Regions from separate parts of the Bacillus sp. PK5-006 genome, predicted to be linked through region 1. Evidence: riboswitches for the same ligand, from Rfam matches in the RefSeq annotation. Region 1 holds a riboswitch; the other holds the start of a gene.
What was found. Region 1 has a riboswitch for glycine ahead of M1D84_RS00495 (amino acid permease). Riboswitches for the same ligand answer to the same signal wherever they lie in the genome.

Region 1 (6,961 bases):
TTTGCTTGGTATGCTATCCAGCTGACAGCAACGATGACTAGTACCGCTAAAATTGCTACGATCCAGATTTTTGATCTATTCATACATACCTCCTCTGATCATTGATCTGACGGATTTTTATTTTTTCTATCAATATATTGTGATGCATCTCCTAGCGATCTCTTCACCTCCTTCATTGGATTTTTTCTAAAACCTCTTGTATCACCAATGGATATCGCATATTATATATCTAAATGATATATCTTTTAGATAGGTGTGCTGATATGAAAAAATACAATGATACGACGTATGCGATTTTAGGTATTTTAACGACTGATTGTAAGTCAGGGTACGAAGTGAAGCAATTAATTGATAAAAGCCTGCATCATTTTTGGAAAATCAGTTATGGACAAATTTATCCAGCTTTAAAGTTAATAGTCGAGGAAGGCCTTGCGGAAGTTTCACCTGCTGCTACTTCTGGCCGCTCAGACAAGCGGGAATATCATTTGACTGAAAAAGGACTGAATACGTTAAGAGAGTGGCTGGCGCAGCCGCTCGATCAATTACCAACAGAGCGTAATGAGGTGTTATTAAAGTTATTCTTCGGTCAATATCTTTCGTTTGAGAAAAAATTGGTGCTTTTACAGGATTATGAGCGGCAGCTCCGTATTCGTTATGAAACTTATGTGTCAATTGAACAAAACATTCAAGAGCTTTATCCAGATGAAGCGGATGCGAAGTATTGGCTGTTTACTTTAGATTATGGGAAAAGAGTGGCTCAAGCAGGAATTGATTGGTGCGTGGATACATTCCATTCGATGAAGAAGGAAGGGTAAATGAATGAAAAAAGACATACGTGCTGGCAGATTTACAACGGACAATTCTGATTCGATTGTTGTGTTCATTATCGGAATGAGAATCAACAAACGCTGGGCCATTCATCAATGGCTGCCCGTGTTCATGGCAATGCCTGGCATGATCAAGGAACTGTATACCCATCAAGAAGAGCTTGGGTTTCTTGGAACAGAGAATTACTTCGGATTACGCACGACAGCGATGATTCAATATTGGAAGTCAATCGATGACCTCCTTGCCTATGCCAAGATGGAGAAGCATTTGGCTGCTTGGAAAGAATTTAACCAAAGAGCACGAAATAATGACGCGGTCGGAATTTATCATGAAACGTACCAAATACAAGCCGGGTCGTATGAATCCATCTACGTGAACATGCCTTCCTACGGACTGGGCCAAGCGAAATCCCCTATTTCAATAAGTAAAGGACAACAAACAGCGAAGGAACGTCTGAATACAACAAATTCCTAGAGAGCGATTCTCTAGGAATTTCTTTTTGCAACGGTCACAAAATGCTTTAATATGCGGGCTGTTAATCCCCATATGGTGTAGTTTTCGTAATCATAAAACCATTCCTCAATCGAACGGCTTCCCCAGCTGTATTTTTCACCATTCATGATTTTTTCATAAGGGAAGTCCTCGCCTGGTGTTGGCTGAACGGATACATGATGTAAGTATGGCTCATATTGGCTGAGCCATGATAGAGGCACGGTAAAAGTCTCCTCTACTTCTTCTTGATTAAAGGAGTGTTTCACTTTTTGCTTATCAATGATACCAACATATGGGTATACCACGAAGGATGGAGAAGCGATATAAGGACTAAGCTGTCCAAGGATCTCGACCGATTCTGGCGGAATGCCAAGCTCTTCATGTGTTTCTCGCAGTGCAGCTTCCTGTGCAGTTTCGCTGCCGTCAAGCTTGCCCCCAGGAAAGCTAATATCCCCCGGCTGTTTTCTCATGGTGAGCGATCGTACCTCAAATAATATATGCCATTCTCCATTTACTTGCACCAAAGGGATAAGGACTGCTGCTTTGAACGCTGTCTCTTCTCCAATGAACAACGGCTGTGATTGATGTAAGTCATTTTTTAATTGATCAATGAACACGGACATCACCTGTTTTCTGTTTCTCTTTCCTTTAGCGTATCATGGTTCTCCTTTTGAATAAAGATGATCCTTCTGACAATTATTTTTATCATTTTGACAACTTTACTTGTCAAAATGAATATAATGCTTTACAATCAAGGAAAGATTTCAAGCAAAATTGAGGTGACAGAATGAAAAATCGGTTAAAAGAGCTTCGTGCGCGTGATGGTTTAAACCAAACTGAGCTGGCAAAGCGTGCAAAGGTCTCTCGTCAGACCATCAGCTTAATGGAACGAGATGAGTTAATGCCGTCTCTCTTGCTCGCGGTTAAGCTTTCACGAATTTTTCAGGAACCCATTGAACGTATTTTTCTATTCGAGGAGGATGAACTCTCATGAAAACTGTATACAAAATGCTCTTAGGTGCTCTCCTTGGCTTTCTCGGCGCTTACTGTCTGCTGGCAGCTGAATTTGAGATGACACTTCTTGATGTTGCATTTGAAGCGACTCTTGTCATCAGTGGATTGACGATTTTATTGATTATTTATTGTTTTTCAGGGATTTCACGTATGAAAAAAAGGGTATCTCTTTCGGTTTCTGGAGATGAGGAGGATGAACTGGAAGCAAAACAATATCGGACCTTTACTGATTTGACTTTAGCCAATACTGTAAGTACCATTTTTTCCATTGTTGCCATCGGTATCGCGATCGTCACCGAGCAGCCACTCTGGCTGATTCTCGTCAATGCTGCTTTATTTATCGTCACCGTTATCAGTTCATATATATCGATATCTGTTCTAAAGCTTGTCTACCCTAATCGGAACCTGCCAAGTCTATCTGACAAAGACTACAGTAAAAAGCTGCTCGCCATTTCGGACGAAGGCGAAAAGCATGTGATGCTTGGCGGACTGTTTCATACGTATCAAATGATGAATATCCTATTGACCAGCGCCATGTTTATTTTGATTGTGTATTCCCTTGGAGCCAATCACTCTCAGCTGTTCTCAATCATGGTCATTGGGGTTGTTTTGATCATTTTGAATGCAAATTATGTGCTAAAGATTAGAAATCGTTAAATGAACAAAAGCACAGCCTCATGCAAAGGCTGTGCTTTTTCCGTTCATTATGACGCGCAACGTTTCTTTCGTGCATAGATCAATAGTAAGAAACAAAACCAGACCGGCGTTAATAAGAGCGCGGGGCGTGTTGCATCTGCAAACAGCATGATCACTAGAATCGCAGCGAAGAGAACCAAAACACATATATTCACAAAAGGGGTGAACGGTGCTTTAAAGGTAGATGCTGCATGCAGTTCAGGCTTTGTTTTTTTATATTTCAAATGACAAATTAAAATAATACTCCATACCCAAATGAAACAAATGGCACTGATCGTTGTCACAATACCAAAGGCTTGTTCGGGAATCAGCTTGCTTAAAAGAGCTCCAACCGATACCACAATCGTCGAAACAAACAGGGCATTACTTGGGACAGCATTCTTGTTCAAACGTCCAAAGGAAGCTGGCCCCTGCTTTTGATGACTGAGATTATACAGAATGCGGCTCGTCGAGAACATGCCGCTATTACAAGCTGATGCCGCAGATGTCAGGACGACAAAGTTGATGAGCCCTGCTGCTACTGGTATCCCAATGAGTCCAAAGGTTTTCACAAAAGGACTTTCTGATGCACTGAGCTCAGTCCATGGGTTGATACATAATAAAACAAAGATCGCACCCACATAGAAAAATAGGATTCTTAATGGAATCTTATTAATCGCAGAAGGGATGTTTTTTTGCGGATTGGCTGTTTCTGCTGCGGACACACCGACCAGTTCAACTCCCACATACGCAAAAATCACCATCTGGAATGACAATAAGAAACCTGTGACACCATTCGGGAATAACCCGCCATGAGACCATAAATTCGTTACTGTCACCGGTCCAGCATCTGTTTGAAAACCAATGATTAAAAGAACCATTCCAACCCCGATCAATAATAGAATCGTAATTACTTTAATGAGTGCAAACCAAAATTCCATTTCTCCGAAAAGCTTTACCGTTAACAAATTCAACCCTAGTAAAATCAACAAACAAATGATGGCAGGAATCCACTGCGGGATGTCAAACCAATACTGTACGTACACCCCGACCGCAATGACATCCGCCATCGCTGTCATAATCCAGCAAAACCAATACGTCCACCCTGTTACAAAGGATGCCCACGGGCCGAGATAGTCCTCCGCAATATCGGTTAATGACTGATAGCCCGCCTTCGATAAAAGCAATTCTCCGAGTGCCCTCATGACAAAAAAGATAGCCATCCCGACAATTAAATAAGCAAAAATGATTGAAGGACCTGCCAATTGAATAGCTTTTCCAGATCCTAAAAACAACCCTGTTCCAATGGTTCCGCCAATGGCAATCAATTGCACATGACGGTTTGATAAATCTCGTTTTAATTCTTGTTGTGCCAATGCTAACACCCTCCTACGACACGATCTTATACTGAAATAATGAACCCTTTAAAAAAGTCCATAAAAAAAGAGATTGGATGCGCTCCAATCTCACGGTCATAAAAGAATAGCAAAATAGAGAAAAGTCATACACGGCATCATCCATGCACCACAAATACAATATTTCGTACTCTTCTGTCCTTTTGCCTGAGATTGTGAACCCTTCGGCGCCGCACACACATGCGGTCTCTCCAGAAGCTGCTCCTGCTATAGTGTGACCCACAGCATTCATAGCCTTCGTTATTTAATTAAAATGTTGCTATTTCTGAATAATTTCATATTTTACGCCTCATTCAGAAAGCTGTCAATGGTAATCTTTTATGATTTACGGCGGTACGCATATGTCTTCACTTCATCAATCCCCCCTGATTCATGTATAATAAATCAAAAGATGTTCGGCTCGTTTGATGGAGAAATTCCTCTTGATCATGAACAAAGTTAAGCAATCCATGGAAGTTGGTGAAGATAAATGAAAAAAATGAACAAACAGCGTGTTACATTACAGGAAGTCGCCAAGCATGCCGGTGTCTCGACTTCAACGGCATCACTCGTTGTTCGAAATAATCCTAGAATCTCTGAAGCCACTCGAAACAAAGTACTGCAATCCATGGAGGACTTAGGATACGTATACGACCGCGTTGCTGCTAACATGCGGTCAAAAAGCTCAAATATCGTTGGTGTGATTGTGACGGATATTTCTAACACCTTTATTTCGGAGTTTTTAATTGGCGTACAGACCACACTTGAATCACTGGGCTATACTGTTTTACTTGGTACAACCTTTGACAGTGTTGATAAACAGGAGCGGCTCATTTCCACTATGGTAGAGCATCGTGTAGGCGGGATTATTTTAAACCCAGCTTCGAAAAGTTCTGCTCGAACGGTCAAACAATTAAATCAAATTCGCACCCCAAAAGTACTGGCAAATCGTGAATTATCAGACGTGCAATGTGATTATGTCGGTGTTGATTATGAACAAGGTACTTGGATGGCAGTTCATCATCTTCTTCAAAAGGGACATCGCCGAATCGCTTTTTTAGGCGGCATTAAGACCTCTTCGACTTGGATTGAGCGGATGAAAGGTTTCAAAAGAGCTCATGACGAAGAAAATGTGACGATTGATGAATCGCTTATTATTGATATAGTACCTACTCGCGAAGGCGGGAAAGAAGCACTCGCCCAAGTGATGGATCAGCCTGAGCCCCCTACTGCTATTTTTTGTTTCAGTGACTTAGTCGCATTTGGGGTCATTCAAGCACTGTCAGCACGGGGCATTCAGCCTGGTGAAGATATCGATGTCGTTGGATTCGATAATGTTCCTGAAGCGGAAATGTACCATCCGCCGCTCACCACTGTTTCCTCCTTCCCCCGATCCATCGGGGTAAAAGCAGCGAACCTTTTATATCATAAAATGAACGAACAGGATGAAGAGCTGCAGCGATTGATTTTAAAGCCCCAACTTCATATTAGAGAAACCTCTCCATCATGATGAAAAAGAGAATTGTGTGCAGCAATTCTCTTTTTTTATTGATCAAGTCAACTATTTCTTTGTTTCATTTTTCTTTTTTTAAATCACAAAGTCATAAACTTGACACATTTAAAATGCAGGAGTATATTTATCTCGTTGCTTCTTTTAGTATATCGTTATACCTATTTCGTCATATTATTATTTCTATCAAAAAACAGTTAAAAGTGATTTTTTATGATTCTGATCAAATCATGAAGTTTCACTTCCTAACCAAGGCTGTTATTATTTTTTGCATTTTAGTAGAACGATATACTTGATTGAAGAACAGATGAATATTCATTATTTTTTCATCAATCACATAAGGGGTGTTGTGATGGGCTTCATATTATTCATTTTGAAGGAAACAATAACAAAGGGTATACAAAGAATTTGACCTTAAAGGGGTTTCAAATATAGGAGTGGGAACATGAAAAATCCTTATATAAAATCGTCACTTGGCATGTATTTAAATTACTTCATGCTTGGCATGATCAACATTATTGTAGCTTCCAACATGGACAGCTTATCTGAACGCTACCATGTAGATATTCCGAAAATCAGCTTGCTTGTATCTGCGATCGGAATTGGTAAACTCATTGCGCTCTTTTTCTCAGGCCGGTTAGCCGACAGCTGGGGACGTAAGCCTGTCATTATTACAGGAAATTTTCTTTACTTATTATTCTTAATCGGTATTCCAACGACCACAAGTTATACACTGGCATTTATCTTTGCGATTTCAGCAGGTATTGCCAACTCACTGCTTGATTCAGGAACCTATCCTGCTTTGTCAGAGTCATTTCCTAAAAAAGCAAGTTCGGCTTCTGTTTTAGTAAAAGCATCTGTATCCATTGGGGCGACTGTTCTTCCATTTATCTTGGCATTCCTAGTGGCACATGACATCTTCTGGGGCTGGGCGTTCTTTGGACTAGGGCTTCTTTATTTACTCGTAGGGATTTACTTAATCTTTATGCCATTCCCGAACCATAAGCAAGTTTCTTCACAAGACGCTCTTCCCGTACAGGATCAGCTG
Region 2 (6,961 bases), 1.4 Mb from region 1:
GAAGGGTGACAATAATATGTATCAGGACGGTACGCTGGTAAAAGCGGATCAGGTAACTGCGCAGTATATGGGAGTGAACATTCCTTATGCAGGAAAGCTTCTTTCGTATGCAGGGACATCAGCTGGAACTGCTTTGCTCCTTATTATACCAGGTGTCATGCTGCTCGTTTATTCAACCATTCATTTTGTGGGCGCAGCAAAACATCGTAGACACACGGCTGATGTACATATCTCAGAGGAACAAGCTTAAATCGTTTGTAACCTAATCAGGTTTCAATAAAACAATATATTAGGGGGTTTATTCATGGCAATGAAGAAATCAATTCGTTTAGGTGTATTATCAGGGGCTTTAGGTCTTGCATTAATTGGCGGGGGAACATGGGCGGCGTTTAATGATATTGAAAAGGCAAACGCGGTCTACTCGACAGGAGAGCTGGATTTATCTGCTAAAGAGAACTCCGGCGCCATCAACCTTTCGAACTTAAAACCTGGTGATCGGATCAAGAAAGAATTTCATTTTGATAATAAGGGATCACTAGCGATAAACCAAGTGCTGATGAGTCTTGATTACAGCCAGTTTACAGATGGATCTTCCGCGAAGAATGGCGGTAAAAATACAGCTGAAGAATTTCTCAGCCAGTTTCAGGTGAGTGTTCTTACGGTTGGAGCCGAAGGTGGAAATGGTTATCCGAAAAATATTATTTTAGACCATGCAAACCTGCTTGACTTGCATCAATTAACGTCAAAACAGGATCAGACCGCATTTGAAAAGCTTCGTCATGCCGTCGATGAGAAGTTTTTACATGAAAGTGGGAAAATTAATGTAGCAACTGTTGATGGAACAGTGGCTCCAGAGTATGACGGCATTCCAAAGAATCCGTTTGATTACGATAAAATGGAAATGATCATTGAATTTATCAATGACCAGACGAAGGATAAAGCTGGTCACTATATCCAAAATAAATACCAAGGCGATGCGATTCAAATTGATCTTTCCTTCGAAGCGACTCAGTGGAATGGTTTAACGATCAATCCAAAAAAGCATACGGATGAAAAAGGCTACGTGAAAGAAAACGAAAAAGCACACAGCGAAGATAAAAAATAAAGCCAGTCTTTAGGCTGATATCAAGGTCTGCATAGCAATTGGAGGAGTATGCGCTAAAACGTGCGCTTTACTCCTCTTCTTGCTTTTTTCTCCAGATTTGATAATCTAAAAATTCACGAAATTGCTTTTTCGAAACCCCTGATGTCATTGCATCTCGAACTAGTTTTTCCCATTCACTATCTAATTGACCATCGTATTCGGTTTCATCTTTTTCGTTTAAAAGTGTATGAACCGAGACGTCCAGAACAGCGGAGACTTTTTCAAGAAATTGAATGGAGGGGTTTGTTTGCAAGTTTCTTTCTATTGAGCTTAAATAAGACTTCGCTACCCCAGCCTTTTCGGCCAGTTCTGATAGTGAGTAGCCTTTTTCATTGCGGTATTGTTTAATACGCTGGCCAATCAATGTCATCACCTTCCTTTCGATATTATAGCACATTCAGAAAGGTTTGATAGAATGACTTCTTACCAGAGGGGGAGACTCAGAGGACTTTTCATTTGATTTGAGGAAATGACGGACTTCTTCAACTGTTAGTCCTGCCTTGCGAGCTTCGCGTAATAATTGAACCCATTCACTGTCTAATTTGTTCGTTTTCTTTTCCATACAAATACCCTCCTAAAATACTGAATCATGTATTTCAGGCACTTAACGCATGAAATGGAAAGACATAGGTGGTAAGACCTCATAGTTTGCTTGCGTCATGTTTCCGCCCAATACAAACAGACAAACTTAGCTTTAGACTGATCGAAAATTGTATGTCACATAAAAGGGAGGGGACCATGAGTCAACCTCCTCTTTTTTGCTGTAAGTAAAAAAGTCCGCCATTTTCAATCGTAAGACTGATTTTTGGTTCGTATAAAGTTTTGAGTGCTTGTCTTTCTATTTCATATTCTACAGATGTGTCTGAAGTCCCTTCATAAAATTGGTTTAAAAGTTCGAAGTCTTCCTTCCATTTTTGAACGGCGCGCACTGCCCAGTCGTCCGGCTCCTCATGGGCATAATGCTCCATAAGGCTGTAGAGCCGTTTGATTCCGCTCTCTGGCTTAATCATTGTGCTCATCGTAAAGCAATAATCGGGAATTTGAGACGACAGCTCACGAGCTTCCAGCTTCTCTTGAAATTGTTCAATGACTTCTCCGCGAATGAGATGAAGGCCTAATGATAAAAGCTTATCCTTCTTCCGGTCTGCAAGGTAAGAAATTTTTACATTGAGACCAAGCCATGGCTCAAGGGCGATCTGGTTGTTCGTGAGCGGGCTGACTCGTTCATAAAGCCGGATAAAACGGCCCTGCTCTTTGACCGCTTCAAATATTTGAAATAACCGAGGGGAGCCGAAATGGATAAATTCACCACTGATCGTATCACCCGCTTTTTTTTGATCTGTGATGAAAGTCAATTGCCGCGGTTCAGGTACACCGCCAGTTTTTTCAAGCCAGTGCCAATAAAAAGGACGGTTCATAATCAATTTATCCATTTCAATTGTCAGCTGTACGGTCATATGTCCTGCACTTTCTTCTAATATGCTGCATTGATTCGCCTTGAAAAAACGGAGAAGAAAGGTGTGAATGTCATGCTGCTCCATTGATCAACTCTCCTTTATGAGCCTTGCTGTCTTTTTTCTAAAAGTGGTGTTTGTGCTTCAGTTAAATAAGAAGCAAACTGGGTTAATTTCTTTTTCATGTCTCCGCCTGGTTCATGCTGGAAGAGGATTTGATGCAATTCTGTTTCGACATCTTTAATATCAATTCTTGTTAAAATATCATCTAAATCGCCTATGACGTTTTCAAACAGCTGAATTTTTTCATATAGAAGCTTTAAAATATGCTCTTCAACTGTTCCGCTCGTTGCCATATTGTAAATGTGGACATCTCGCTCTTGGCCAAGGCGGTGGATACGTCCAATTCTCTGTTCTAAACGCATCGGGTTCCACGGGAGGTCGTAGTTAATGATTTGGTTACAAAACTGAAGGTTGATCCCTTCGCCGCCAGCTTCTGTCGCAATTAACACTTGCGCCCGTTCTCTGAATAAATCTTTCATCCAATCTTTTTTGCCCCGCTTAAAGCCGCCCCGAAATGGCACGGAGCTGATGCCATTTTGCTGTAGAAACCATTGTAAATAAATTTGTGTGGCGCGGTATTCGGTGAAAATAATGACCTTCTCATTTAATTGCTGAATGAGTTTGACCACTTCAAGCGCCTTTGAGTTTTGCTTCACTTGATTGATTTTCTCCATGATTTGCGTTATAGCAGAAGATCCGAGAATATGCTTTTCTTCTTCCTGCATTTTTTTAATCGTCATATAAACTGCTTCACGGCTTGAACAGCATTCTCGTTCCAAGGTCATAATGGAAAACATATGCTTTGTATAAGACGGATTCTCTTTCAGCTTGCAGATTTCATCATACAATGCTTGTTCTGTCGGAGAGAAATCAATGGAAATCGTTTTGACATGCCGTTTTGTCCACTCGATGCCTGTGTCTTGTCTTCGGTTTCGAATCATCACTTTATTGACGAGCTGTTTTAATCGGTCATGGTCTTCAAGCTGCAAGTCCTTTTTGGCAAAGATATCTTTAAATTGATGTTCATTTCCTAGGTGGCCTGGCTTCAGAAGGGAAACAAGATTAAATATTTCTCCGATCCGGTTTTGAATAGGTGTGGCTGTCAGCAGCAGGCAGAACTTCTTATTCAGGTTTCTCACAAATTCATAGTTTTTCGTTTTATTGTTTTTCAGTTTGTGTGCTTCATCGATAATGACCATATCGTAGGCAATCGATAAAATCGTGTCTCGATGCGGCTGTCTTTTGGCTGTGTCAATAGAGGAAACGACAACGTCACACTGTTCCCACACATAGCTCTTTTTTTGTTCAACAGCATCAATATAAAATTTCGTCCGCAGCTCCTGTACCCACTGAGACACAAGGGAGGCGGGGACGAGAATGAGAATCTTTTTGGCAAGTCCACGAATCATGTATTCTTTGATAATGAGTCCTGCTTCTACGGTTTTTCCAAGTCCCACTTCATCTGCTAGAATGGCTTTCCCATTCATTTCTTCTACGACTCTTCTGGCTACTTCGAGCTGGTGCTTTAAAGGTGTGAATGCAGGCAGGTGCGCGGGAGCTTGCAGTCCCTCGAATGAATCAATGGCTGTGACTTTTTGAACCTGCGTCGCTAAACGATACATATCCCAGTTTGCCCAAGGGCCGTCTGCTGAAAGCCGCTGCTGAAATTCATTTGCCCATTCCTGATCAAAAATCGTTTGAATATTCAATGTGGTCGCCTGCCTTTCTTTCTAGTAGGATCTGATAAAATTGTTCTGTTTTTAAACGCTTCATTTTTTTGGAGGTCTCTAAAAGACTAGATATATGAATAAAAGCGAACGATATCGAAGGGTTATTTTAAAAATGTTAATGATTTTTCTGTTGCTCTTCATCCATTTCTAATGGTAGGATGTTGATAAGTGATCTAGAAAATAAGTCACCCATTTTGATAGTATGTCCAATAAATGTGAAAAATATGAGCGGATGATGGTATGGGGAGAGACTTGGCGGTTATTTTGCACTGGCAGGCGCCGAAGGAGCAAGCTGAATGATTCAGTGAATCTCTCAGGCAAAAGTACTCTTACCGGACGCAACTCTGGAGAGTGTTTGCTTAAGGGTTTTAGCAAACCACCAAAGGGGAAAACGCACAATGATATTGTGCTGTAAACTTTCAGGTGCAAGGACAGAGACTTCTTTTTGATAAAAGGGAGCGCTCTGTCCTTTTTTGCTGTGATTTTTTTCTGAAAATTCAGCTTGCATTTGCACTGTGAGAAAAAAGGGGGAAACGATTGATGTTGAAACGAACACCGCTTTTTCATGCGTATGAAACGTTTGGCGCAAAAACCATTGACTTCGGGGGCTGGGAATTGCCTGTCCAATTTTCTTCCATTAAAGAAGAACATGAAGCTGTTCGAACAAAAGCAGGGCTTTTTGATGTGTCTCACATGGGTGAGGTGGACGTCAAAGGTCAAGATGCCCTTCCATTTTTACAAAGGTTATTAACCAATGATGTGTCTAAGCTGACAGACGGTAAGGCACTATATACAGCCATGTGTTATGAAGATGGCGGAACGGTAGATGACCTGCTCGTCTACCAAAAAGAAAAGAATCACTATTTGCTTGTCATCAATGCATCAAATATCGATAAAGACGTGGATTGGCTTTTGAAGCACCAAGAGAAGGATGATGTATTGATCAAAAATATGTCTGATCAAATCGCCTTGCTAGCGCTTCAAGGACCTCTTGCAGCTGACATCATCAAAGAGGTGGCGGGTGAAGAGGTGACATCGCTTAAGCCATTTACGTTTTTATCAAAAGCTGAGGTCGCAAATAAAGAAGTGCTCGTTTCCAGAACAGGCTACACAGGGGAAGATGGCTTTGAAATCTACTGCCAGTCAGAAGATGCGGTCCACCTTTGGTCAGCTTTATTAGAAGCGGGGCAGCCGAAAGGACTCATTCCATGCGGACTCGGTGCACGTGACACCTTAAGATTTGAAGCAAGACTTCCGCTTTATGGCCAGGAGCTGACAAAGGATATCTCTCCATTAGAAGGCGGAATTGGTTTTGCTGTCAAAACGGATAAAGAAGCTGATTTTATCGGAAAAGCAGCACTTAAAAAACAAAAAGAAGAGGGACTGAAGCGAAAGCTTGTCGGCATTGAAATGATTGATAAAGGGATTCCGCGTACAGATTATCCAGTCTTTTCAGGAGAAAAGCAGGTTGGGATTGTCACAACGGGCACTCAATCCCCAACATTAAAGAAAAATGTCGGGCTTGCTTTGATCGAAACCTCAGAGGCGGAGCTTGGATCAGAGGTGGAAGTACAAGTTCGCAAAAAACGTCTAAAAGCCAAAATCGTCGCAACACCATTTTATAAAAGAGCCAAATAACGAGGGGGAATAGAGGATGAAGCACAGGTATTTGCCGCAAACAGAGCAAGATCAAAAAGAAATGCTGGATGTCATCGGCGTTCAGTCGATTGATGAGCTTTTTTCAGATATCCCAGAGAAAGTTAGATTCAAAGGAGCATACAACATCAAAGAAGCCGCATCTGAAACAGCGCTTGTCAGGGAATTATCCCGACTAGCTGCAAAGAATAAGGATACAGTTTCCTATGCATCGTTTCTTGGTGCAGGTGTATATGATCATTACCAGCCTGTCATTGTCGATCATGTGATCTCACGCTCTGAATTTTATACAGCGTATACACCTTATCAGCCGGAGATTTCGCAAGGTGAATTGCAAGCGATCTTTGAATTTCAAACAATGATTGCTGAGCTGACTGGTATGGATCTTGCCAACTCCTCGATGTATGATGGCGGGACGGCACTGGCTGAAGCGGCAATGCTCGCTGCGGGACACACAAAGAAGAAAAAAGTGGTTGTTTCTGAAACGGTTCACCCTGAATCAAGAGCGGTGCTGAAAACATACGCCAAAGGACAAAACATTGAAGTTGTTGAAGTGCCTGCGAAAAAAGGGCAGACAGATCTAGCTGCATTGGAAAAAGCGGTCTGCGATGATACAGCAGCAGTTCTCGTGCAATATCCAAACTTTTTTGGTGTAGTCGAGCCGTTAAAAGACATTGAACCCATTGCACATAAAGGAAAAAGCCTATTCATTGTCTCTAGCAATCCCCTCGCACTCGGACTATTGACGCCGCCTGGAAAACTCGGGGCAGATATTGTCGTTGGTGATGCGCAGCCGTTCGGCATCCCGGCTGCATTTGGCGGACCTCACTGCGGATATTTTGCTGTGACGAAAAAGTTGATGAGAAAAGTGCCAGGTCGTTTAGTCGGGCAGACAGAAGATGAAAATGGTGTTC

Region 2: it holds a riboswitch for glycine, as region 1 does, so the genes downstream of both, gcvT (glycine cleavage system aminomethyltransferase GcvT) here and M1D84_RS00495 (amino acid permease) in region 1, are expected to answer to the same signal.

Annotation. Positions count from the first base shown of each region.
Region 1 is NZ_CP096414.1:98,176-105,136, reverse strand. It holds gene M1D84_RS00525 (hypothetical protein) at 1-83, opposite strand, end outside; gene M1D84_RS00520 (PadR family transcriptional regulator) at 264-815, shown strand; gene M1D84_RS00515 (DUF4188 domain-containing protein) at 820-1,302, shown strand; gene M1D84_RS00510 (NUDIX hydrolase) at 1,314-1,937, opposite strand; gene M1D84_RS00505 (helix-turn-helix transcriptional regulator) at 2,108-2,314, shown strand; gene M1D84_RS00500 (DUF3169 family protein) at 2,311-2,991, shown strand; gene M1D84_RS00495 (amino acid permease) at 3,039-4,385, opposite strand; glycine riboswitch at 4,550-4,629, opposite strand; gene M1D84_RS00490 (LacI family DNA-binding transcriptional regulator) at 4,894-5,913, shown strand; gene M1D84_RS00485 (MFS transporter) at 6,359-6,961, shown strand, end outside.
Region 2 is NZ_CP096414.1:1,464,932-1,471,892, forward strand. It holds gene sipW (signal peptidase I SipW) at 1-250, shown strand, start outside; gene tasA (biofilm matrix protein TasA) at 305-1,105, shown strand; gene sinR (transcriptional regulator SinR) at 1,173-1,508, opposite strand; gene M1D84_RS07605 (anti-repressor SinI family protein) at 1,542-1,706, opposite strand; gene M1D84_RS07610 (YqhG family protein) at 1,888-2,685, opposite strand; gene M1D84_RS07615 (DEAD/DEAH box helicase) at 2,700-4,370, opposite strand; glycine riboswitch at 4,624-4,730, shown strand; glycine riboswitch at 4,734-4,828, shown strand; gene gcvT (glycine cleavage system aminomethyltransferase GcvT) at 4,932-6,029, shown strand; gene gcvPA (aminomethyl-transferring glycine dehydrogenase subunit GcvPA) at 6,046-6,961, shown strand, end outside.